3 regions of the Lentzea sp. NPDC036955 genome follow, and region 1 is predicted to be linked to each of the others. Evidence: riboswitches for the same ligand, from Rfam matches in the RefSeq annotation. Region 1 holds a riboswitch; each other region holds the start of a gene.
The links. Region 1 has a riboswitch for S-adenosylmethionine ahead of ACZ7CF_RS10860 (methionine ABC transporter ATP-binding protein). Riboswitches for the same ligand answer to the same signal wherever they lie in the genome.
Positions count from the first base shown of each region.

Region 1 (7,123 bases):
CGGCCGGTTCGGCACGCTGAACCTGCCGACCGAGGTCGTGTCGTCGGAGTACCTGACGATGAGCGGCTCGAAGTTCTCCACCTCGCGCGGCACCGTGATCTACGTCGGCGACTTCCTGAAGGAGTTCGGGCCGGACGCGCTGCGGTACTTCATCTCCGTCGCGGGTCCCGAGAACCAGGACACCGACTTCACCTGGGAGGAGTTCGTCCGCCGGACCAACTTCGAGCTGGCGAACGAGTGGGGCAACCTGGTCAACCGCTCGATCTCCATGGCGCACAAGAACGTCGGCGCCATCCCGAAGGCGACCGCGCTGACCGACGCCGATCACGAGCTGCTGCGCCAGTCGAAGGCGGCGTTCGACACGGTCGGCGCGCACCTGCGCCGCTCGCGGTTCAAGCAGGCCTCCGGCGAGGCCATGCGCGTGATCTCGCTGGCGAACAAGTACCTGTCCGACCAGGAGCCGTGGAAGCTCAAGGACGACCCGGACCGCCGCGACTCCGTGCTGCACACGGCGTTGCAGGTCGTGCAGGACGCGAACACGCTCATGACGCCGTTCCTGCCGCACTCGGCGCAGCAGGTGCACGAGGCGCTGGGCGGCACGGGCGTGTGGGCCGCGCAGCCGTCGATGGACGAGGTCACCGACCTCGACGTGCCCGACCGCTCGTACCCGGTGCTGACCGGTGACTACGCGGGCGAGCAGGCGAAGTGGGAGTCGACGCCGATCGAGGTCGGCCGGCCGCTGCAGAAGCCCTCGCCGCTGTTCGCGAAGCTCGACCCGAAGCTGGGCGAGACCGGGCCCGAGTGGGCCCCGATCGTCACCGACTAGTGGCGGAGAAGCGGGAACGACCGCCGGTGCCGGAAGCCCTTCCGGTGCCGGTGGTCGACGCCCACACCCATCTCGACGCGTGCGGTGCCGTCGACGCCGCCGACGTGGCCGTGCTGCTGGACCGGGCGGAGGCCGCCGGCGTCTCGCACGTCGTGACGGTCGCGGACGACCTGAAGTCCGCGCAGTGGGCCGCGGAGGCGTCCACCTGGGACCCGCGGGTCTACGCGGCCGTGGCGGTCCACCCGACCCGCACCGCCGCGTTCGGCGACGCGGAGAAGGCCGAGCTGGAGCGGCTGGCCCGGTTCGACCGCGTCGTGGCGATCGGCGAGACCGGTCTCGACTACTACTGGGACTACTCGCCGCCGGCCGCGCAGCAAGACGCTTTCCGTTGGCACATCGACCTTTCCAAGCGCGTCGGGAAGCCGTTGATGATCCACGACCGGGACGCGCACGAGGACGTCCTCAAGGTGCTCGACGCCGAGGGTGCACCGTCCACAGTGGTCTTCCACTGCTTCTCCGGTGACGCGGACTTCGCGCGCCGGTGCGTGGACGCGGGGTACGTGCTGTCGTTCGCGGGCCCGGTGACGTTCAAGAACTCCCGTGCCCTGCAGGAGGCGGCCCGGCTGGTGCCGCAGGATCAGCTGCTCGTCGAGACGGACGCGCCTTTCCTGACGCCCCACCCGTTCCGGGGGCGGCCGAACGAACCCTATTGTGTGAATTACACAGTTCGGGCCTTGGCCACCCTGCGTGGCGAAGATCTTTCTGAACTCGCTGCCGCCGTCACCCGTACTGCTCAACGACTCTTCGGGCTTGGCCACTGAGATGCGACTTGAGACGAACGGAGCAAAGGGTTCCTACCTCTACGGGTGACTGAGGTCACAACATCGGTGGGGGTGTTTGCGCAACGTCGGCTGCCCCGTTACTGTCCCGTGACCGTGCCACCTGAACCGACCCTGTCGGTTCGGAGCACGCCCGCAGTCGGGGCGGGTCCCAAGCCGGAAGCGCGAAGCAGCGAGACCACGTAGGAGGAGTTGCCGGGAACCTTCGAGCTGCAACTCGAATGATCTTGTCAACGCCAACTGTGCGGTGGCCTCGGAGCTTCCGCAATGGAGGTATCGACCCTTGTCTGGTAGCGACAGAACTGCCGCTCCGTACGACTTCAACGAGGACACCGACTGGTTCACGCCGGTCGGGAACACCGCGGTCGCGGTGGCCGACCCCCACCCGAGCTTCCCCGCCGGTGCGCTGACGATCTCGCCCGCGGACGTGCTCGAGGTGCTCGGCCCTGACGCCGACGAGCTCCTCGCGACGGCGAACGTCGACGTCGACGAGCTGATCCGGCTCATCAACGCCGAGACGACGATCATGCCGCCCCTCGTCCTCCCCACGGAGGAAGAGGAGAAGGAGGACCCGCAGCTCCTCGTCACGGCCGTCTCGTCCTGGAAGCGCCGCTTCCTCAAGGGTGCGGTCGCCGCGGTCCTGGTCTCCATCTCCGGCGGTGGCGTGACCGCGATGGCGATGGACAAGTCCGTGGCCGTGGACATCGACGGCATCACCTCGACCGTCCACTCCTACGAGGGCACGGTCGGCGAGGTCCTCGCGGAGGAGGGCATCAGGGTCGGCGAGCACGACGCGCTGTCCCCGTCGCTCAACGCCCCGATCTCCGACGGCGGCAAGATCACCCTCGACCGCGGCCGCCTGCTCAAGATGAGCGTCGACGGCCAGTCCCGTGAGGACTGGGTCCGCTCGGTCACCGTCGAGGAGGCCGCCAAGCAGCTCGGCGTCCCGGTCGACGGCTCGTGGTTCTCCGCGCCCACCGGCTCCGAGGTCCCCCTCGACGGCATGAACCTCGAGGTGAAGACCCGCAAGGTCGTCAAGCTCTTCGACGGCGCGAACCCGGTCCGCGAGGTCCAGACCACCGCCGTCACCGTCGACGAGCTGCTGAAGAGCGAGAACCTCACCCTCGGTCCCGAGGACGCGGTCCAGGCCGGCACCGACGTGCGCCTGGCCTCCGGCGCCGAGGTCTACATCTCCCGCACCGGCGTCACGGTCATCAACGTGAACGAGCCGGTCGCCCCGCCCGTCGAGAAGACCAACGACCCGACCCTGAACCAGGGTCAGCAGAAGGTCCTGGAGCCCGGCGAGGCCGGCGAGCAGATCTCCACCTACCGCGTGACGGTGAAGAACGGCAAGGAGATCAACCGCGAGAAGATCGGCGGCAAGGTCACCAAGGAGCCGAAGCCGAAGAAGATCGCGGTCGGCACCAAGCCCCTCCCCGACGGCGAGGTCTGGGACCGCCTGGCCAAGTGCGAGGCCGGCGGCAACTGGGCCATCAACACCGGCAACGGCTACTACGGCGGCCTCCAGTTCAACGCGAGCACCTGGGCGGCCTACGGCGGCACCGCCTACGCGGCCCTGCCGCACCAGGCGACCCGCGAACAGCAGATCGCCATCGCCACCAAGCTCCGCGACGGCCGTGGCGGCACGTACTCCGCGTGGCCCGGCTGCCGCGCGAAGCTCGGCCTGCCGTAACCCCGCCTCCCCACCCATCCCTCCCCTCTGCTTGACCGCACGCGGGGACCTTTCGTACTCCAGGTGAGTACGAAAGCTCCCCGCGTGCACTCGTCGCAGCAGGGGGCGGGGGTCTTCGGTGGGTGACTTGAGGTCTTCGGTGGGCAACCTGAGGTCTTTGGTGGGTGACCTGAGACAATGCCCCGGTGAGCCTGTTGGGACCCGCCGAAGTCCGCCGTCTAGCTGAAGAGCTGGGCATCCGCCCGACCAAGAAGCTGGGCCAGAACTTCGTGCACGACCCCAACACGGTCCGCAAGATCGTCGCCGCCGCCGGTCTGACCGACGAGGACGTCGTCCTGGAGGTCGGCCCCGGCCTGGGCTCGCTGACCCTCGCGCTCCTCCCGGCGGCCGCTGAGGTGGTCGCGGTCGAGATCGACCCGCCGTTGGCGCACCGGCTGCCCCAGACGGTCCAGGAGCACGACCCGGCCAACGCCGGCAAGCTCCACGTGGTCCTCAAGGACGCCATGAAAGTCACCCAAGAGGACCTGCCGGTACAACCGACCGCGATCGTCGCCAACCTGCCGTACAACGTCGCGGTGCCCGTGGTGCTGCACCTCCTGCACGAGCTGCCGAGCCTGCGCAAGGGGCTCGTCATGGTCCAGGCGGAGGTCGCCGACCGGATGGCGGCGAAGCCCGGCAGCAAGGTCTACGGGGTGCCCAGCGTGAAGCTCGCCTGGTACGCCGACGCGCGCAAGGCGGGGTCGGTCGGGCGCAACGTCTTCTGGCCCGCGCCCAACGTCGACTCCGGGCTGGTTGCCTTCCAGCGCCACGAAAAGCTGTTGTCCACAGTGGACAAGAACAAGCTGTTCAAGATCGTCGACACGGCCTTCGCGCAACGCCGCAAGACCCTCAGGGCCGCCCTCAAGAGCTACACGCCGCACGTCGACGAACTGCTGGCCGAAGCGGGCATCGATCCCCAGGTCAGGGGCGAGCAGTTGAGCGTGATCGACTTTGTCCGGATCGCCGAGGTCTGATCCGGCGATCCTTCGGCCAACAGTGTGATCTGTCGAACGAATCCGAATCTGGCTTGCGCAACCGAACGTCCGTCCGGTTGACTGCTAACTGCCATCCGGAGCGACTGAGAGACCTGGCTCTACGACGTCGCAGCAACCACCCGCTGGATGCGGGCAGGTGCTAACGCCAGGACCGATGGAGGATCACGTGGGTACCTCGCGAATGCTGACGCGCCGTCGAGTCGTCGACCAGTGCCGTCGCACCGCTTCTGCATGTCGTCGCCACCTCGTCTAAGGCGCCTTCTCAAAGTCCTTTGACGCGCACTCGGTCGCTGAGTGGCGCACACACCTGAGCAGAACTTCGACCGCGCACCCCCGCACAACGGGAGCGTGCGCCGTCGCGCGCAGCCGTGGAGCAGAAGTGATCACTGTCGAAAACCTCACCAAGTCCTTCCAGGGTGTCAACGCGCTGAACGGCGTCACCCTCGACGTCCAGGCCGGCACCGTGCTCGGCGTCGTCGGCCCGAGCGGCGCCGGCAAGTCCACGCTGGCCCGCTGCGTCGCACTGCTGGAGCGCCCCGACTCGGGTGCGATCCGCGTCGACGGCACCGACATCACCTCGCTCGACGGCTCGGCGCTGCGTGCCGCCCGCCGGCAGATCGGCGTTGTGCCGCAAGGGGACTCGCTGCTGCGGCAGCGGACCGCGGCCGGCAACATCGCGTTGCCGCTGGAGTCCGCCGGCGTGCCGGGACCGCAGCGGCGCACCCGCGTGGGCGAGCTGCTGGACCTCGTCGGGCTCACCGACAAGGCCGCCACCTACCCCGACCAGCTCTCCGGTGGGCAGCGCCAGCGCATCGCCGTTGCGCGCGCCCTCGCCGCCAACCCGTCCGTCCTGCTGGCCGACGAGCCCACCAGCGCACTCGACCCGGAGACCACCGGGTCCGTGCTGGCGGTGCTCGACCGTGCGCGCGCAGAGCTGGGTGTGACCGTCCTCGTCGTCACGCACGACATGGGTGTGGTCCGCAAGATCTGCGATGACGTCGCGGTCCTGGAGCAGGGCCAGGTCGTCGAGCACGGCAAGGTGCTCGACCTCGTCAACAACGCCGCCAGCCGTACGAGCTCCGCGCTGCTGCCCGCCGTCGACCTGAACCCGATCAACGAGAACGCCTACGACCGCGTCGCGGACGTCGTGCTCGTCGGGTTCGCCGCGGTCGGCGCGCTGCTGCCCGAGGCCGCGCACCGGTTCGGCGTCGAGCTGAACATCGTCGGCGGCGGGCTCACCCGCCTCGGCGAGACCCCCGTCGCGCGGTTCCGCCTCGGCCTGAACGGCGAGCGGTCCGACTCGGCGCTGGAGTGGATCGGTGAGGCCGGCGGCGCGGTTCAGAGGTCCCTGAAGGGGCCGCAGGGAGTAGCTGCGTGAGGTCTGCAACACCCTGGTCCGACGTGGTGAGCTACCTCGTCGAGGCCACCGGGGAGACGCTGTACATGGTCGGCGTCTCCACCGTGATCGCCACAGTTCTCGGAGTTCCCGTCGGGGTCTGGCTGCAGCTCACCGCCAAGGGCGGGCTGCGGCCGAACGCCGCGGTGCACAGGGCCCTCAGCTTCGTCACCGACCTGGGCCGCTCGATGCCGTTCATCGTGCTGCTCGTCGCCCTCACGTCCGTGACCCGCCTGATCGTCGGCGGGTCCATCGGCAGCACGGCGGTCATCGTGCCGCTGGCCGTGGGAGCGATCCCGTTCGTCGGGCGGCTCGTGCAGAACATCCTGTCCGAGGTGCACGTGACCGTGGTCGAGGCCGCGATCACGACCGGTGCCTCGACGCTCAGGATCGTGCGCAGCGTGCTCATCCGCGAGTCGTTGCCGGCGCTCATCAACGCCATCGGCGTCACGGTCATCGCCCTCATCGGCTACTCGGCCATGGCGGGCGTGATCGGCGGCGGTGGCCTCGGCGACCTGGCCATCCGCGAGGGCTACCAGCGCTTCAACGACCGGATCCTGTGGAGCACCGTGGCGTGGCTCGCCGTGCTCACCACCGTGATCCAGTTCGGCTTCACCCGTGCCGCCCGTGCGTCGGACCGACGCCGGCACGCCTCCGTCTGACCCAGTAGCAATTCTCAAAAGGAACGTCATGCGCATTCGTGCTGCCCTCATCGCTGCCGCTTTGACCGGTTTGACCGCTCTGTCCGCCTGCTCGTCCGGTGGTTCGTCCGCTTCGGACACGCTGAAGGTCGGCGTCTCGCCGGTCCCGCACGCGCAGATCCTCAAGTACGTCGCCGACAACCTCGCGGCCTCCAAGGGCCTGAAGATCGAGGTCGTCGAGTTCACCGACTACATCCAGCCGAACACGGCACTGGTCGACGGCTCGCTCGACGCCAACTACTTCCAGACCGTCCCGTACCTGGCGACGTTCACGAAGGAGAGCGGCGCGAAGGTCGAGTGGGTCGAGGGCGTGCACGTCGAGCCGCTGGGCCTGTACTCCAAGAAGGTCAAGAAGGTCGACGAGCTGCCGCAGAACGCCAAGGTCGCGGTCGCCAACGACGCCACCAACGAGGGCCGCGGCCTGAAGCTGCTGGAGGCCAACGGCCTGATCAAGCTCAAGGCCGTGGACCAGCCGACCGTCCGCGACGTCGCGGAGAACCCGAAGAACCTGCAGTTCGTGCCCCTGGAGGCGGCCCAGCTGCCGCGCTCGCTGGAGGACACCGACGCCGCGGTGATCAACGGCAACTACGCCATCGACGCGCAGCTCAAGCCCGCCACCGACGCGCTGGTGCTG
Region 1 is NZ_JBVJRC010000003.1:353,679-360,801, reverse strand. It holds gene metG (methionine--tRNA ligase) at 1-826, shown strand, start outside; gene ACZ7CF_RS10875 (TatD family hydrolase) at 853-1,647, shown strand; gene ACZ7CF_RS10870 (transglycosylase family protein) at 1,949-3,358, shown strand; gene rsmA (16S rRNA (adenine(1518)-N(6)/adenine(1519)-N(6))-dimethyltransferase RsmA) at 3,550-4,371, shown strand; SAM riboswitch class I at 4,460-4,553, shown strand; gene ACZ7CF_RS10860 (methionine ABC transporter ATP-binding protein) at 4,772-5,770, shown strand; gene ACZ7CF_RS10855 (methionine ABC transporter permease) at 5,767-6,450, shown strand; gene ACZ7CF_RS10850 (MetQ/NlpA family ABC transporter substrate-binding protein) at 6,479-7,123, shown strand, end outside.

Region 2 (7,123 bases), on a different contig from region 1:
CCGCGTCGCCGACGCCCTGCGCCTGGCCGGCGGCATCCACCCCGGCACCGACCTCCACGGCCTCAACCTGGCCCGCAAACTGACCGACGGCGAACAGATCGCAGTCGGCATCCCACCCCCACCCGCGGCCGTGCACCCGGCCAAGCTGAACCTGAACACCGCCTCGGCCACCGACCTCGACTCCCTGCCCGGAGTAGGCCCGGTCACCGCCCAGCGCATCGTCGACCACCGCACCCGCAAGGGCCCGTTCGCCTCCGTCGACGAACTCCGCGACGTGGAAGGCATCGGCGACACCAAGCTCGCGAAACTCGCCGACCTGGTCCACACCTGACCCCCGGCGCTTCCACCCGCTGGCCCAACTCGCTGGCCCCATCCCGGACGCCGGGCTCCCGCAGCCATCCCGCTGACCTCGCCCGCCCCTGGCTGCCCGCACCTCGTCCCCGCTGACGGCCCGCACCCGAGGCCCGGCGCTCGACACCTCGCCCCACGCGCCCTGCCCACCCGCGCCCGCGTCCCACTCACGCCCGCGCTCCACCCCACGCCCGCGCTCCGCCCCACGCCCGTGCCCGACGCCGCGCGTTCCACAGCCCACCTCGCACTCGCCGAGAGGAACTCCCATGCCTTGCATCGTCGCCATGCCCGCACCCGACCTCATCTGGCACCAGTCCACCCGCCCCGGCCGCCTGTACTCCGGCCTCCTGCGCACCCCGTTCGTCACCGTCCGCGAGTTCTCCCCGAACGGCCTCCCACACCGCCGAGCCCGCACCCGCACAACAACCAGCCGTGCCCCTGCCACCACGCCCCGGCCTCCCACCGCCGCCTCCCGGTCTCCCACGGCCGCACCTCGATCTCCCGCCCTCGCGCCCCGGTCCTCCACGGCCGCCTCCCGACCTCCCGCACCTAAGCCCCGCAGACACCCAGCCCACGACCACCCCCTAATCCCCGCAACCGCCGCTGTATGGGCAACCGCCCTGGCCGCCCTGTTCCTGACCCGCCACACGGCAGTCCTCATCGGACTGTCCACAGGAACAGCCGTCCTGCTCGCTCAACGCCGAGCCTGGCGCCGCCGAGCCTGGTGCTCCAACCCCCGCGCACTCGCCACCCTCCTCACCGACCCCACCCCAAGCGCCCCGACAGCGAAGGCCCGACCATGCCTCGCAGACACCCGGTAACCCACGACTACCGCTTGGTCCCCGCAGCCACCGCAGTGTGGGCAACGGCCCTGTCCGGCCTCTACCTGAGCTGGCAGGCCGCAGTCCTCATCGGACTGTCCGCCGGCGCGGTCGGCCTGATCGCCTGGCACCGGGCGTGGTGGCCCAAGACGTGCGCGATCGCCCTCCTGCTCGCCGGCCCGATCGCCGGTGCCTGGGTCGGCAGCCACGTCCTGCGCGCCGAGACCCACCCGCTCCGCCTGGCCGCCGACGAGGGCCGCACGACCACGGTGACCGCGGAGCTGAGCACGAGACCGCGTGGCATCCGGGCCGCGGGGTTCGGCGGGCACCAGGCCGGGGTGGACCACGTCGTCGTCACCGCGACGGCGAACGGGGCCACCGTCGTCATCCTCGCGCCGGCCGCGCAGTGGCGTGATCTGCTGCCCGGTCAGCGGGTCACGGTGAAGGGCTCGCTCGCGCCGCCGAGACCGGGCGACCTCACCTCCGCCCTGCTCCGGGTCCGCGGGCCACCGGCGGACGTGCAGCCGCCACCGGCCTGGCAGCGCTGGGCCGACCACCTCCGCGACGGCCTGAGCAGGGCCAGCGCCACCCTCGGCGAGGAGGAGGCGGGACTGCTGCCCGCGTTGGTGGTGGGCGACACCGAGCACATGGTGCCGCGCGTCGTCGATGAGTTCCGGACAGCGGGCCTGGCCCACCTGCTCGCGGTGAGCGGCGCGAACCTGGCCATCGTCTGCGGCGCGGTCTACCTGCTGCTGCGGAAGACCGGTCCGCGCAAGGCGGCGGTGGGTGCGTTGGTGGCACTCGTGGGGTTTGTGGCCCTGGCCGGTCCCGAGCCGAGCGTGCTGCGGGCCGCGGTGATGGGTGCCGTCGCGTTGCTGGCGCTGTTCATCGGCCGCGAACGGTCAGCGCTGCCGTCGTTGGCGACGACGGTGCTCGTCCTGGTGCTCGTCGATCCGGCGCTGGGAGCCGATCCCGGGTTCGCGTTGTCCGTGACGGCCACGGCGGCGTTGGTGCTCGTGGCACCGAGATGGGCACGCAGGCTGAAGGAACGCGGTGTGCCGCAAGGGTTCGCCGAAGCACTTGCCGTGCCCGCGGTCGCCAGCCTCGCGACGGCTCCGCTCGTGGTCGGGTTGTCGGGGCAGATCAGCCTCGTGTCGGTGCTCGCGAACCTGGCCGTCGCACCGGTGGTGGCACCCGCGACGGTGCTGGGTGTGGTGGCGGCGGTCATCGCGCCGCTGTTCCCACCGGCTGCCGAGGTGGTGGTGCACGTGGCCGGGCCGGCCGTGACGTGGCTGGTCCTGGTCGGGCGGCACGCGGCGACGGTGCCGGGTGCGTCGCTGAGCTGGCCGGAGGGCTGGGTCGGCGGGCTCGCGCTGGCGGTGGTCACGGCGATCGTCTTCCTGTTGTTGCGCAACAAGAAGACGCGGGTGCTGACGGTCGCGCTCCTCGTCGGCGGCTTTGTGGCGCTGGTGCCGATGCGGACCATCGCGCCGATGTGGCCACCGGCCGGCTGGAAGGTCGTGAGCTGCGACGTCGGCCAGGGCGACGCGCTCGTGCTGGCCACTGCGGAGGCCGACCGCGCGGTCGTGGTCGACACCGGGCCCGACCCCGGCGCGATCGACCGGTGCCTGAGGACGTTGGGGATCACGCGGATCCCGCTGATCGTGCTGTCGCACCTGCACGCCGACCACATCGGCGGCCTGCAGGCGGTGCTCGCCGGGCGTGCGGTGGGCGCGGTGGCGGTGGGACCGCTCAAGGAGCCGGCGTGGGCGTGGAAGGAGGTCAACGAGCAGGCGCGCGCGAACGGCGTGCGGGTGCTGGAACCGAAGGCGGGTGAGCGGTTCGCCTGGCCGGGACTGGAACTAGAGGTGCTGGGCCCGCGGCGGCAACCGGTCGTCGCTGAGACGAACACGGTCGTGAACGACTACTCGCTCGTACTGCGGGCCACCACACCCGCGGGCCGGGTGCTGCTCACCGGTGACGTCGAACTGGCCGGCCAGGCCGCGTTGCTGGGGGAGCGGGACCTGGGGGCCGAGGTGCTCAAGGTGCCCCACCACGGCTCACGTTCCTCGTTGCCCGCGTTCCTGGAACGCGTGCGACCGCGGGTCGCACTGGTGAGCGTCGGCACCGGCAACCGCTACGGGCACCCGAGCCCGCAGGTGATCGACGCGCTGCGGGCGGGTGGCGCCCTGGTGTTGCGCACGGACAAGGACGGCGACCTGGCGGTGTTGCCAGGAAGCCGAGTCGTACGAAGGAAAAGGAGAAGGAAGATGGACCAGGTCTGGATCAGGCTCCACAACGCGCGCTACCCGATTCCCGGCGGCACGCCCGGTTTCGCCTGGGCGATGTGGCAGCCCGGTTACCCCGCCACCCAGTGGCCGCACGACGAACTGAAGCCCGACTTCGCCTACTACCTCTGCGAAACGCTGGAGGACGGCAGCCGCGCCATCACCTACCGCGCCCGCGCCACGCACGTGCTGCCACCCACGGAGGCCGCCGACGCGGACGCCGCCTACGACCTCGTCGCCGAGCACGTGTTCGACGACGGCATGCGCATCGCCCCGGACGTCTGGCACGAGTACCACTACAACGCCCTCAAAGCAGAAGCCCCGTGGCCGCAACGGATCGTGGCCTGGCGCGCCGAGGTGGAACCGGTCGGCCCGCACGTTCGCGACGAGCTGCGCCGCTTCCCGCGCACGGGCTGGACGAAGTCGGCCGCGATCACCCTCTGACGCTCACCGCGTGAAACGACGCGGTCCGGGGACGCGGACGTCCCCGGACCGGGAGGAGGTGATCTGCTGAACGAACGACCTAGCCCAGTGCCTTGAGCACGGCCTCGGCCGACGGCGGCACAGTGGCGCGCGGGCCGATCGTGTCGCCGAGGGCGTCGAGGGTCTTGAGGCCGTCACCGGTGATCAGCAGGACGGTCTCGCCGTCGGGGTCGAGCTGGCCCGTCTCGATCAGCTTCTTCGCCGTCGCCACGGTCACGCCGCCGGCGGTCTCGGCGAAGATGCCCTCGGTGCGGGCGAGGAGCTTGATGCCCTCGACGACCTCTTCGTCGGTCACGTCCTCGATGGCGCCGTTGGTGCGGCGGACCGTGTCGAGCACGTACGGGCCGTCGGCGGGGGCACCGATCGCCAGCGAGCGGGCGATGGTGTCGGGGCGGACCGGGCGGATGACGTCGTGGCCGTCCTTGAAGGCGGTGGACACGGGCGAGCAGCCGGTGGCCTGGGCGCCGAACACGCGGTACGGGGAGGCCTCGACGAGGTCGAGCTGGCCGAGCTCGCGGAAGGCCTTGTCGATCTTGGTGAGCTGGGAGCCGGAGGCGACCGGCACGACGATCTGGTCGGGCAGGCGCCAGCCGAGCTGCTCGGCGACCTCGTAGCCGAGGGTCTTGGAGCCCTCCGCGTAGTACGGGCGGACGTTGACGTTCACGAACGCCCAGTCCTCGTGCTCCGCGGCGAGCTCCTGGGCGAGGCGGTTGACGTCGTCGTAGTTGCCGTCGACGGCGATCAGGGCGCCCTCGTAGACGGCGCTCATGAGGATCTTGGCGCGTTCCAGGGAGGAGGGGACCAGTACGACGGACTCCCAGCCGGCGCGGGCGGCGGCCGCGGCGACGGCGTTGGCGAGGTTGCCGGTGGAGGGGCAGGCCAGGACCTTGAAGCCGAGCTCGCGGGCGGCGGCCAGTGCCACGCCGACCACGCGGTCCTTGAAGGAGTGGGTGGGGTTGCCGGTGTCGTCCTTCACCCAGACCTTGCGGACGCCCAGCGCCTTCGCGAGGCGGTCGGCCTCGACCAGGCGGGTGCCGCCGGGGTCGGTGTTCGGGTGCTGTTCCACAGTGGACGGAACGGGCAGAAGGCCGCGGTAGCGCCAGATTGAACGGGGGCCGGCCTCGATGTCCTCGCGCCGCACCCTGCCGAAGTCGTAGGCCACTTCCAGCGGCCCGAAACACTCGAGACAGGCGTATTCCGGAGCGAGAGGGGTCTCATTTCCGCACTCACGGCACAGCAGCGCGCGGGCGGGGCCGAGGTCGAACTTGGTGCTCGTGGGCACAGTGACAGCAGTCATCGCGAGGTATCTCCTCATCTTTCCCGCGAAATCGAACGGGTCGGAATTGGCACCGTGATCGTCTGCGCATAGCGCTGACGCCGGTTGCCGGGGCTTCTTCGGGCCGGTCCCTCTGCCCCTCTGGATGAGCGGTGTTCAGTTGTGGCCACCAACGTACGGCACGTCTCCGCCGCTCGGCCACAAACGTCCACGATTCGGGACGTGGGAGGATGCGGAGCGTGAGCGCACCGGAGTCACTGCACCTCGTCGTCGGCGAGGAGGAGTTGCTGGTCGAACGCGCAGTTCGGGCGGCACTCGAGGCCGCGCGCGCGGTCGACGCGTCGGCCGACCTGACCCGCGTGCAGGTGAGCGATCTCACGCCGCCGGAGCTCGCCGAGCTGGTGAGCCCGTCGCTGTTCGCCGAGGGCCGGGTGATCGTCCTGCAGAACGCGCAGGACATCAGCAAGGAGATCGCCGACACGGTGCTCTCCTACCTCAAGGCGCCCGCGGACGGGGTGACGCTCGTCGTCGTGCACACCGGTGGCGGCCGCAGCAAGGCGGCCAAGGACCTGCCCGGCCAGCTGAAGAAGGCCGGTGCGGCGGTCACCGAGTGCGGCAAGGTCACCAAGTCGGCCGAGCGCGAGGCGTTCGTGCGCAACGAGGTGCGGCAGGCAGGCGGCAAGATCGACCCCGAGGCGGTCGCGACGCTCATCGACGCCGTGGGCACGAACCTGCGCGAGCTCGCCGCGGCGGCCTCGCAGCTGGTGTCGGACACCGACGGCAAGGTGACGGTCGAGGAGATCCGCCGCTACCACCAGGGCAAGGCCGAGGTGACCGGGTTCGCCGTCGCGGAGAAGGCCGTCACCGGTGACCGTGCGGGCGCGATGGAGTCGTTGCGGTGGGCCATGCAGCTCGGGGTGCCGCACGTGCTGGTCGCCGACGCGCTGGCGGACGCGGTGCGCACGGTCGCACGCGTCTCCGCGGTGGGCCGGGCCGACCCGTTCAGCCTGGCCGGTCCGCTCGGCATGCCGCCGTGGAAGATCAAGAAAGCTCAGGCGCAGGCCCGCGGCTGGGAGCAGGCGGGTCTCGCGGACGCGATGCAGGTGGTCGCGGGGCTCAACGCCGACGTGAAGGGCGTGGCCGCCGACGCCGACTACGCGCTGGAGCGCGCCGTGCTGCGGATCGTGGCGGCACACGGCCGCCGGTAGCACCCTCGCGGCGTTCCCGCGGAACCGTCCACGCACCGGAATTGACCGTGCCGCGCCAGCTTCCGCACGGAGCGGCGCGTCGTGAAGCCCAATGAGGTGAATGCGTGGAGCGACTCCATGGCCCTCATCCCCACCAGAACAGCGAAAAGGGCCCGCTCCACGAGGAGCGAGCCCTTCCCGACGGCTCTGAGGTGAGCGGAATCAGCCCTCGAGCTGGTTCGCGCGCAGCGCCATCGCCGACTTCTTGTTGGCGGCCTGGTTGGCGTGGATGACGCCCTTGGTGGCGGCCTTGTCGAGCTTGCGGGACGCGTCCTGCAGCAGCTCCAGGGCCTTCGCCTTGTCACCGGCCTCGGCAGCCTCGCGGAACTTGCGGATGGCCGTCTTGAGGGACGACTTGACCGACTTGTTGCGCAGGCGCGCCTTCTCGTTGGTCTTGATCCGCTTGAGCTGGGACTTGATGTTCGCCATGCGACATCACCCTTCTGTGTCGAAACCGGAGTTCGTGACGCGCTTGGTCGGCACCGGCGAGAGCCGGCTCTCCTCCACGGCGGAGCGCCGCGCGTTCACGACGACGAAGGATATCAGGCCAGCTCAGCGCACCGTGAACCCGGCCTGGTCGGCACGAGCTGACAGCACGAACGCCGTGGAAGCGGTTCAATACTGCTGAAACGCCTGTTCAGCGTGCCGCGGCGACCG
Region 2 is NZ_JBVJRC010000015.1:197,616-204,738, forward strand. It holds gene ACZ7CF_RS38880 (ComEA family DNA-binding protein) at 1-331, shown strand, start outside; gene ACZ7CF_RS38885 (DNA internalization-related competence protein ComEC/Rec2) at 1,151-3,904, shown strand; gene thrC (threonine synthase) at 3,984-5,240, opposite strand; SAM riboswitch class I at 5,252-5,371, opposite strand; gene holA (DNA polymerase III subunit delta) at 5,450-6,427, shown strand; gene rpsT (30S ribosomal protein S20) at 6,629-6,895, opposite strand.
Region 2: it holds a riboswitch for S-adenosylmethionine, as region 1 does, so the genes downstream of both, thrC (threonine synthase) here and ACZ7CF_RS10860 (methionine ABC transporter ATP-binding protein) in region 1, are expected to answer to the same signal.

Region 3 (7,123 bases), on a different contig from region 1:
CCTCGTCGTCGGCGGGCAACGCGAGCGGGTCCAGCAGCACGCCGATCGCGCCGGGCCCGAGCGAGCGGATCGCCTCGGCCGCCTCCTCCCACGGGACCTGCGCGCTGACCAGCACCAGGGTCCACCGGGGCGAGGAGGACTTGGTCAGGCCCGCGCGCAGGCAGGCCGCCCTGATCTCGTCGGCGACCGGCTCGTCGGCGGGCGCGAGGCACCGCACCCCGACGGACGGCCCGTCCCGCGACTCGGACGGGACGCCGCGCTGCGCCAGGAACTGGGTGAGGACCAGCCAGGGGTTGCGGCCCTTCCGGTCCGCAGGAAGTGCCTCGTGGTAGGCGGGCCAGCCCGCCAGGAGCTCGCGGTGCTCGGCGCGGGTCATGGGCGGCAGGCGGGTGCGGCGGGTGCCCGAGCCGGTCGGCAGCCACAGCCGCAGGACACGGGAGCGGAGCACCAGGGCCGTGCCCGCCAGACCGCACAGCACCACCACGACCAGCAGCACGGTGATCGTCTCCAGCGCACCGGCCACCTCCGGCGGGATGGCGTACAGCTCGTAACGCAGCGACCGGTCGAGGAACACGTTCTCGGGCAGCCCCGGCAACGGCGCGGTCCCCACGACCACCTGCGCCACGTAGCCCAGCGCCAGCGCCGATCCGGCGGCGGAGGTGAACGCGAACAGCAACGCGCTGAACCGGCTGCGCCGCCGCGGCAGACCGGCGCCCGCGAGGACCACCCCGGTCAGCGCCGCGAACACCATCGCCGTCAAGCCCGTGAACAGGAACAGCATCGTCAGCCAGTACTTCTGCCGCAACGCGAGCAACGCGCTCTGCCGGGTCCACCCGGTGCCGCCGAACGGGTCGAACGTGAGCCCGGTGATCCGCACGTCCGTCACCGCCAGCAGCGCGAACGCCCACCCGAGGACGGCGGTCGTCACCACCAGCAGCAGGAACACCGCGAGCACCGGCACCGGCATCCGCGGCCACCCCCACCGGCTCGGAAGTGGCGCGCTGCCACCGGGTTCCGCCCGTCCGGACGCGATGGCGACCGCGAGCCCGGCGGTCCGGTCCCAGAACCGGGTGCGCAGGTCGTGCACCGGCAGACCGGCGAGCTCCTGCGGCAGCACGGCGGCCTCGACCACACCGAGGTGCACGGGAATGCCGCGCTCCAGCGCGCGCGTCCACTCGTGGCGCACGTACGCGGAGGCGAGCGCGGCCGGCGACACCAGCAACAGCAGCGCGTCGGCCTGCTCCAGGCCCTCGTCCAGCGCCGCGGCCCAGTCCGTGCCCGGCCGCAGCCGCTGCACGTCGAGCCACGGGTCGAGGCCGACCCGCGCCCCCAGCACGGCCGCCGCCTCCTCGGCGAAGTGGAACTCCCGCCGTGAGTAGCTGATGAAAACCCGTTGCGCCCCCACCCCGGTCACCGGCCCATGATCGCGGTCGGGCGCCGCCACGAACAGGGGCAAATGCAGCAGGAGTGCACTGGAACCGGGCCACAACGCCGCACGGCCGCACCGGGGCAGGACCCGGTGCGGCCGTGCGGGTGTTCAGAACGCGATCAGGCCGCCGTCGCCCACAGGGTGTAGGCGATCACGTCCGCGTTGCGGTCCAACGCGGTCGCGTTGACGTTGGCCGAGGTGTCGCAGGACCGGTGGTAGCACCGGTCGAACGCGACACCGGAGGAGCCGCCCCACTTCTGCGCCTGGGCCGAGGTCTTGATGCCCTCGGCGCCGGTGAACGTGCCACCGACCGGGATGCCGGCGCGGGCGAACGCGGCGTGGTCGGACCGGCCGCCGACGCTGGTCAGCTCGGTCTGGACGCCGATCGAGGAGAACCCGGCCTGCAGCCGCTGCTGCAGCGCGAGGGAGCCGGAGGGCTGGCCGGACGCGCTGTAGACGAAGTAGCCGGGGTTCGGCGAGCCGGTCATGTCGAAGTTCAGGTAGGTCTTGATCTTCGAACGCTCGGTCGTCGACAGCGAGTTCACGTAGTACGTGGAACCGACCAGGCCGAGCTCCTCCGCGCCCCACCAGGCGAAGCGCAGGTGCTTGGTGGGAGCGAACCCGGTGGCCTTCACCTGGAGGGCGACCTCCAGGATCGAGGCGGAACCGGTGCCGTTGTCGTTGATGCCGGGACCGGCGCTGACGCTGTCGAGGTGACCGCCGAGCATCACGACGTTGTTCGCGTCGCCGCCGGGGTAGTCCGCGATCAGGTTGTAGCCGGTGGCGCCGTTGCTGGTGAACGACTGGACGCGGGTGGTGAAGCCGGCCGCGTCCAGCTTGCCCTTCACCCAGTTCACCGAGGCCAGGTAACCGGGCCTGCCGTGGGCGCGGTTGCCGCCGTTGGCGGTGGCGATCGACTGGAGCTGGTTCAGGTGCGCCTGGACGTTCGCGACGCTGATGTCGGGTGCTGCCAGGACCGCCGGAGCGGCCGCTTGCGCCGGCGCGGTTCCGGCCACCGTCAGGGCGGCCGCCAGCGCGATCAGGATCCTCATGGTTCAACTCCGTGCAGGGTAGGGATTGAGCCACTGATCAACATGCTCTGCCGTGCATGAGCCGCGCTAGGGGCGAAGGTCGGTTTCGCGTCGGATTAGTTCAACTCGGTGGTGATCAACCAGAATGGTCCGGGTGGGTGATGTCACGGTTGTCCTGGGCGTCGGTGCCGCGGTCCTGCTGATCTCCGTGATCGCGGTCCGGGTGTCGATCCGCCTCGGGCTGCCCTCACTCCTGCTGTACCTGGGCATCGGCGTGCTCCTGGGCGAGTCGGTGCTCGGCATCGACTTCGACGACGCCGGCCTCACCCAGTCCCTCGGGATCGCCGCGCTGGTGCTGATCCTGACCGAGGGCGGCCTGACGACCCGGTGGCACGCGGTCAAGACCTCGCTCTGGCTGGGCGTCGCACTGTCCACAGTGGCCGTTGCGGTGAGCGTCGCCATCACCGGAACCGCGCTGCACCACCTGCTGGGCCTCGACTGGCGGATGGCGCTGCTCTGGGGTGCGGTGCTGTCGTCCACGGACGCGGCGGCCGTGTTCAGCGTCCTGCGGTCGCTGGGGGTGGGGGCACGGCTCACCGGCGCGCTCGAACTGGAGTCCGGCCTCAACGACGCGCCCGTCTACATCGCGGTCGTGCTGCTCGCCTCGTCCGACCAGATCTCGTGGACGGCACCGCTGCTGGTGCTCTACGAGCTGGGAGCGGGCGCGCTGATCGGCGTCGCGCTCGGCTGGCTGGGCGGCACGGGACTGCGGCACGCGGCCCTGCCCGCCACCGGCCTCTACCCGCTCGCCACCGTCGCCGTCTGCGTGATCGCCTACACCGCGGGCGACCTGGCGCACGCGTCCGGTTTCCTCGCCACCTACGTCGCCGCGCTGGTCCTGGGCAACGCCCGGCTGCCGCACCGCGCCGACACCCTGTCGTTCGCCGAGGGGCTCGGCTGGCTGGCCCAGATCGGCCTGTTCGTCCTGCTCGGCCTCTACGCCTCGCCGTCCCGGCTGCTCGACGTGCTGGTGCCCGCGCTGATCGCGGGCGTGGTGCTCACGTTCGTGGCGCGCCCGCTGTCGGTGGTGCTGTCGTTGCTGCCGTTCAAGGTGCCGTGGCGGGAACAGGCGTTCCTCTCCTGGTCGGGGCTGCGCGGCGCGGTGCCGATCGTGTTCGCGCTGATCCCGCTCATCCAGGGCGTCGAGGGTGCGCGCGAGCTGGTCGACGCGGTGTTCCTGCTGGTCATCGTCCTCACGGTGGTGCAGGGCACGACGCTGCCGTTCCTCGCGCGGCGGCTCGGGCTGGTCAACGCGAGCGAGCCGCAGGAGGTCCAGGTCGACTCCTCGCCGCTGGACGAGCTCGGCGCCGAGCTGCTGCAGGTGCACATCCAGCGCGGGTCGAAGCTGCACGGCGTCTACATGACCGAGCTGCGCATGCCCACCGGCGCCACGGTGAGCCTCGTGGTGCGCTCGGGCAAGAGCTTCACGCCACTTCCGACGACCCGGCTGCAGACCGGCGACCAGTTGCTCATCGTGACCACAGAAGAGGCGCGCGACGCCACCGAACGGCGGGTTCGCGCCGTGGACCGGGCCGGTCGTTACGCGCGGTGGAAGGGCGAGACCGGCGAATAGTCGGTCCCCGACGCTTCTCACGATGTGATCAGGTGTCGACGGATCGTGACGCGCCCGCTAACGTCGTCTGCAGGTCATGAGAGCCAGCGTCAAGCCCAAGCTTGCTGGCCGGCAACCCTCCAACCGCGGTGGGGTGCCCTTGGTGAGGACCTGGTCCGGCGCGCAGGGCGCCGGTCAAGCGCGGGCCTCCGAGAAGGCCCCCCGGCCCAGGAGGCAGCTCGATGACGCTCGCGATCACCCCGGACACCACCACCAAGGTTCCCGCCGTCGTCGGTTCCGACCTGCGCGTCCCGCTGGTGACCGGAGAGCGCGTCACCTACGCCAACCTCGACCACGCCGCCTCCGCCCCCTGCCTGCGGGAGGTGCGCGACGCCGTCGACGAGCTGCTGCCCTGGTACGCGAGCGTGCACCGCGGCGCCGGCTTCGCCTCCCAGGTGTCGACCCGCGTCTACGAGCAGGCGCGTGACCGCGTCCGGCGGTTCGTGGGCGCCCGCTCCACTGACGCCGTCGTCTTCACCCGCAACACCACTGACGCGCTGAACCTGCTGGCCCGCAGCGTGCCCAAGGGCACCGCAGTCGTGCTGTTCGACAGCGAGCACCACGCCGCGCTGCTGCCCTGGCGCGGGCCGAATGTGCAGCGCATCTCCACTCCTTCCTCGTCCGGCGCGGCACTCGTCGCGCTGGACCGGGCGTTGGCCGCCGCCCCGGTCGGTCCTCGGCTCGTGATCGTCACCGGGGCGTCCAACGTCACGGGGGAGCTGTGGCCGGTCGCCGAGCTCGCGAAGGTCGCCCGCAGGCACGGCGCCCGCATCGCGCTCGACGCCGCGCAGCTCGCCCCGCACCGCCCGATCGACGCCCGTGAGCTGGGCGTGGACTACCTGGCGTTCTCCGGCCACAAGATCTACGCGCCGTTCGGCGCCGGTGTGCTCGTCGGCCGGTCCGACTGGTTGCAGCAGGCCCAGCCTTACCTGGTGGGCGGCGGCGCCACGGCGAAGGTGACCGACCACGGCGACCGGCTCGGCGTCGCGTGGTCCGCGGTGCCGGAGCGGCACGAGGCGGGCAGCCCGAACGTCATCGGCGTGCACGCGCTGGCCGCGGCCTGCGAGATCCTGTCGCGGCACTGGGAGCAGACGATCGCGCACGAGCAGGAGCTGCTGCAGCGGCTGCGGGACGGCCTGCGCGCCATCCCCGGCCTGCGCGAGCTCTCGATCCTCACCGACGTCGACCGCGTGGGCGTCGTGAGCTTCACGGTCCCCGGCTTCGACGCGGGCTTCCTCGCGGCGGCGCTGTCGGCCGAGTACGGCGTCGGCGTGCGTGACGGCGCGTTCTGCGCCCATGTGGTCGTGGGACGTCTGGTGAAGAAGGCCGGTTCGCACGAAGACCGCGCCGTGCGCGCGTCGATCGGTCTCGGGACGACGGCCGAGCACGTGGACCGTTTGGTGGCCGCGCTGCGCACTCTCGTCACCGAAGGTCCGAAGTGGACCTACGCGCAGCGCGACGGCCGCTGGGTGGCCGAGGACGACAGCCGAACCCTGCCGCCGTTCCTCGCGTAGTCCAGGTAGTGGACAATGACCTGGTGAGTGACGAGTCCAAGGCCCCGGCGAAGGCCGCTGACGAGACTGCCGAGGAGCAGCCCAGCGCGCCGGAACCGGTCGCGGAACCGCAGGTCGCGCCTGTGGTGACCGCCGAGGCCGAGGACCGGCGCGAGACCGAGCAGCCCGAGCGGGCGCTGACGGTCTCCGAGCCGGACGCCGAACCCGAGTTCTCGATCACCGGCTCGCTGCCGGAGCCGCGGACCACCTACCTCGCGGTGCTGGCCGCCGGTGTGCTGGCGCTGGACGTCCTCACGAAAGTCCTCTCCGTGGCGTTCCTGGAGCGGTCAGAGCCGATCCAGCTGTTCGGCGGGCTGCTGCACCTGACGTTCGTCCGCAATCCCGGTGCCGCCTTCGGGCTGGCCGAGGGGTGGACGTGGATCCTCGCGCTGATCGCGTTCGGGGTCGTCGGGTTCATCACCTGGATCGCGCGCGACCTGCGCTCGACGCCCTGGGCGGTCGGTCTCGGGCTGGTGCTCGGCGGCGCCGTCGGCAACCTCGCCGACCGGCTGTTCCGCGCGCCCGGCCCGATGCGCGGCCACGTGGTGGACTTCCTGTCGTTGTTCGACCCGTTCGGCCAGGTGTGGCCGGTGTTCAACGTCGCCGACATGGCGATCGTCTGCGGTGGCGCGACGATCATCGTCTTGGCGCTGCTGCAGCACGACTACGACGGGACGGTTCACAAGGAGAAGATCGACGCGTGAGCGGATACCGAACGCTGCCCATTCCCGACGGTCTGGACGGCATGCGCGTCGACGCGGGCCTCGCGAAGCTGCTGGGCCTGTCCCGCACCGCGGTGGCCGCCATCGCCGACGCCGACGACGTGCTGATCGACGGCCGGGTCGTGGGCAAGTCCGACCGGCTCACGGCCGGCGCGATGCTGGAGATCACCCTGCCGGCCCCGCCGCAGCCGGTGACCGTGCAGGCCATCCCGGTCGAGGGCCTGGTCGTGATCCACGAGGACGACGACATCATCGTCGTGGACAAGCCCGTCGGCGTGGCCGTGCACCCCTCGCCGGGCTGGACCGGCCCGACCGTCGTGGGCGGTCTCGCCGCCGCCGGTCACCGGGTCGCGACCTCGGGTGCCGCGGAGCGCCAGGGCGTCGTGCACCGCCTCGACGTCGGCACCACCGGCGTGATGGTCGTCGCGAAGTCCGAGTCGGCGTACTCGGCGCTCAAGCACGCGTTCAAGGAGCGGACCGTCGACAAGGTCTACCACGCGATCGTCCAGGGCCACCCGGACCCGATCAAGGGCACCATCGACGCGCCGATCGACCGGCACCCCAAGCACGACTACAAGTTCGCCGTGATGAACTCCGGCAAGCCGTCGATCACCCACTACGAGGTGATCGAGGCGTTCCGCGCGGCGTCGTTCGTCGAGGTGCACCTGGAGACCGGCCGCACGCACCAGATCCGCGTGCACTTCTCGGCGCTGCAC
Region 3 is NZ_JBVJRC010000007.1:219,734-226,856, reverse strand. It holds gene ACZ7CF_RS24795 (TIR domain-containing protein) at 1-1,414, opposite strand, end outside; gene ACZ7CF_RS24790 (M28 family metallopeptidase) at 1,549-2,481, opposite strand; gene ACZ7CF_RS24785 (potassium/proton antiporter) at 2,615-4,093, shown strand; SAM riboswitch class IV at 4,166-4,280, shown strand; gene ACZ7CF_RS24780 (aminotransferase class V-fold PLP-dependent enzyme) at 4,315-5,646, shown strand; gene lspA (signal peptidase II) at 5,670-6,389, shown strand; gene ACZ7CF_RS24770 (RluA family pseudouridine synthase) at 6,431-7,123, shown strand, end outside.
Region 3: it holds a riboswitch for S-adenosylmethionine, as region 1 does, so the genes downstream of both, ACZ7CF_RS24780 (aminotransferase class V-fold PLP-dependent enzyme) here and ACZ7CF_RS10860 (methionine ABC transporter ATP-binding protein) in region 1, are expected to answer to the same signal.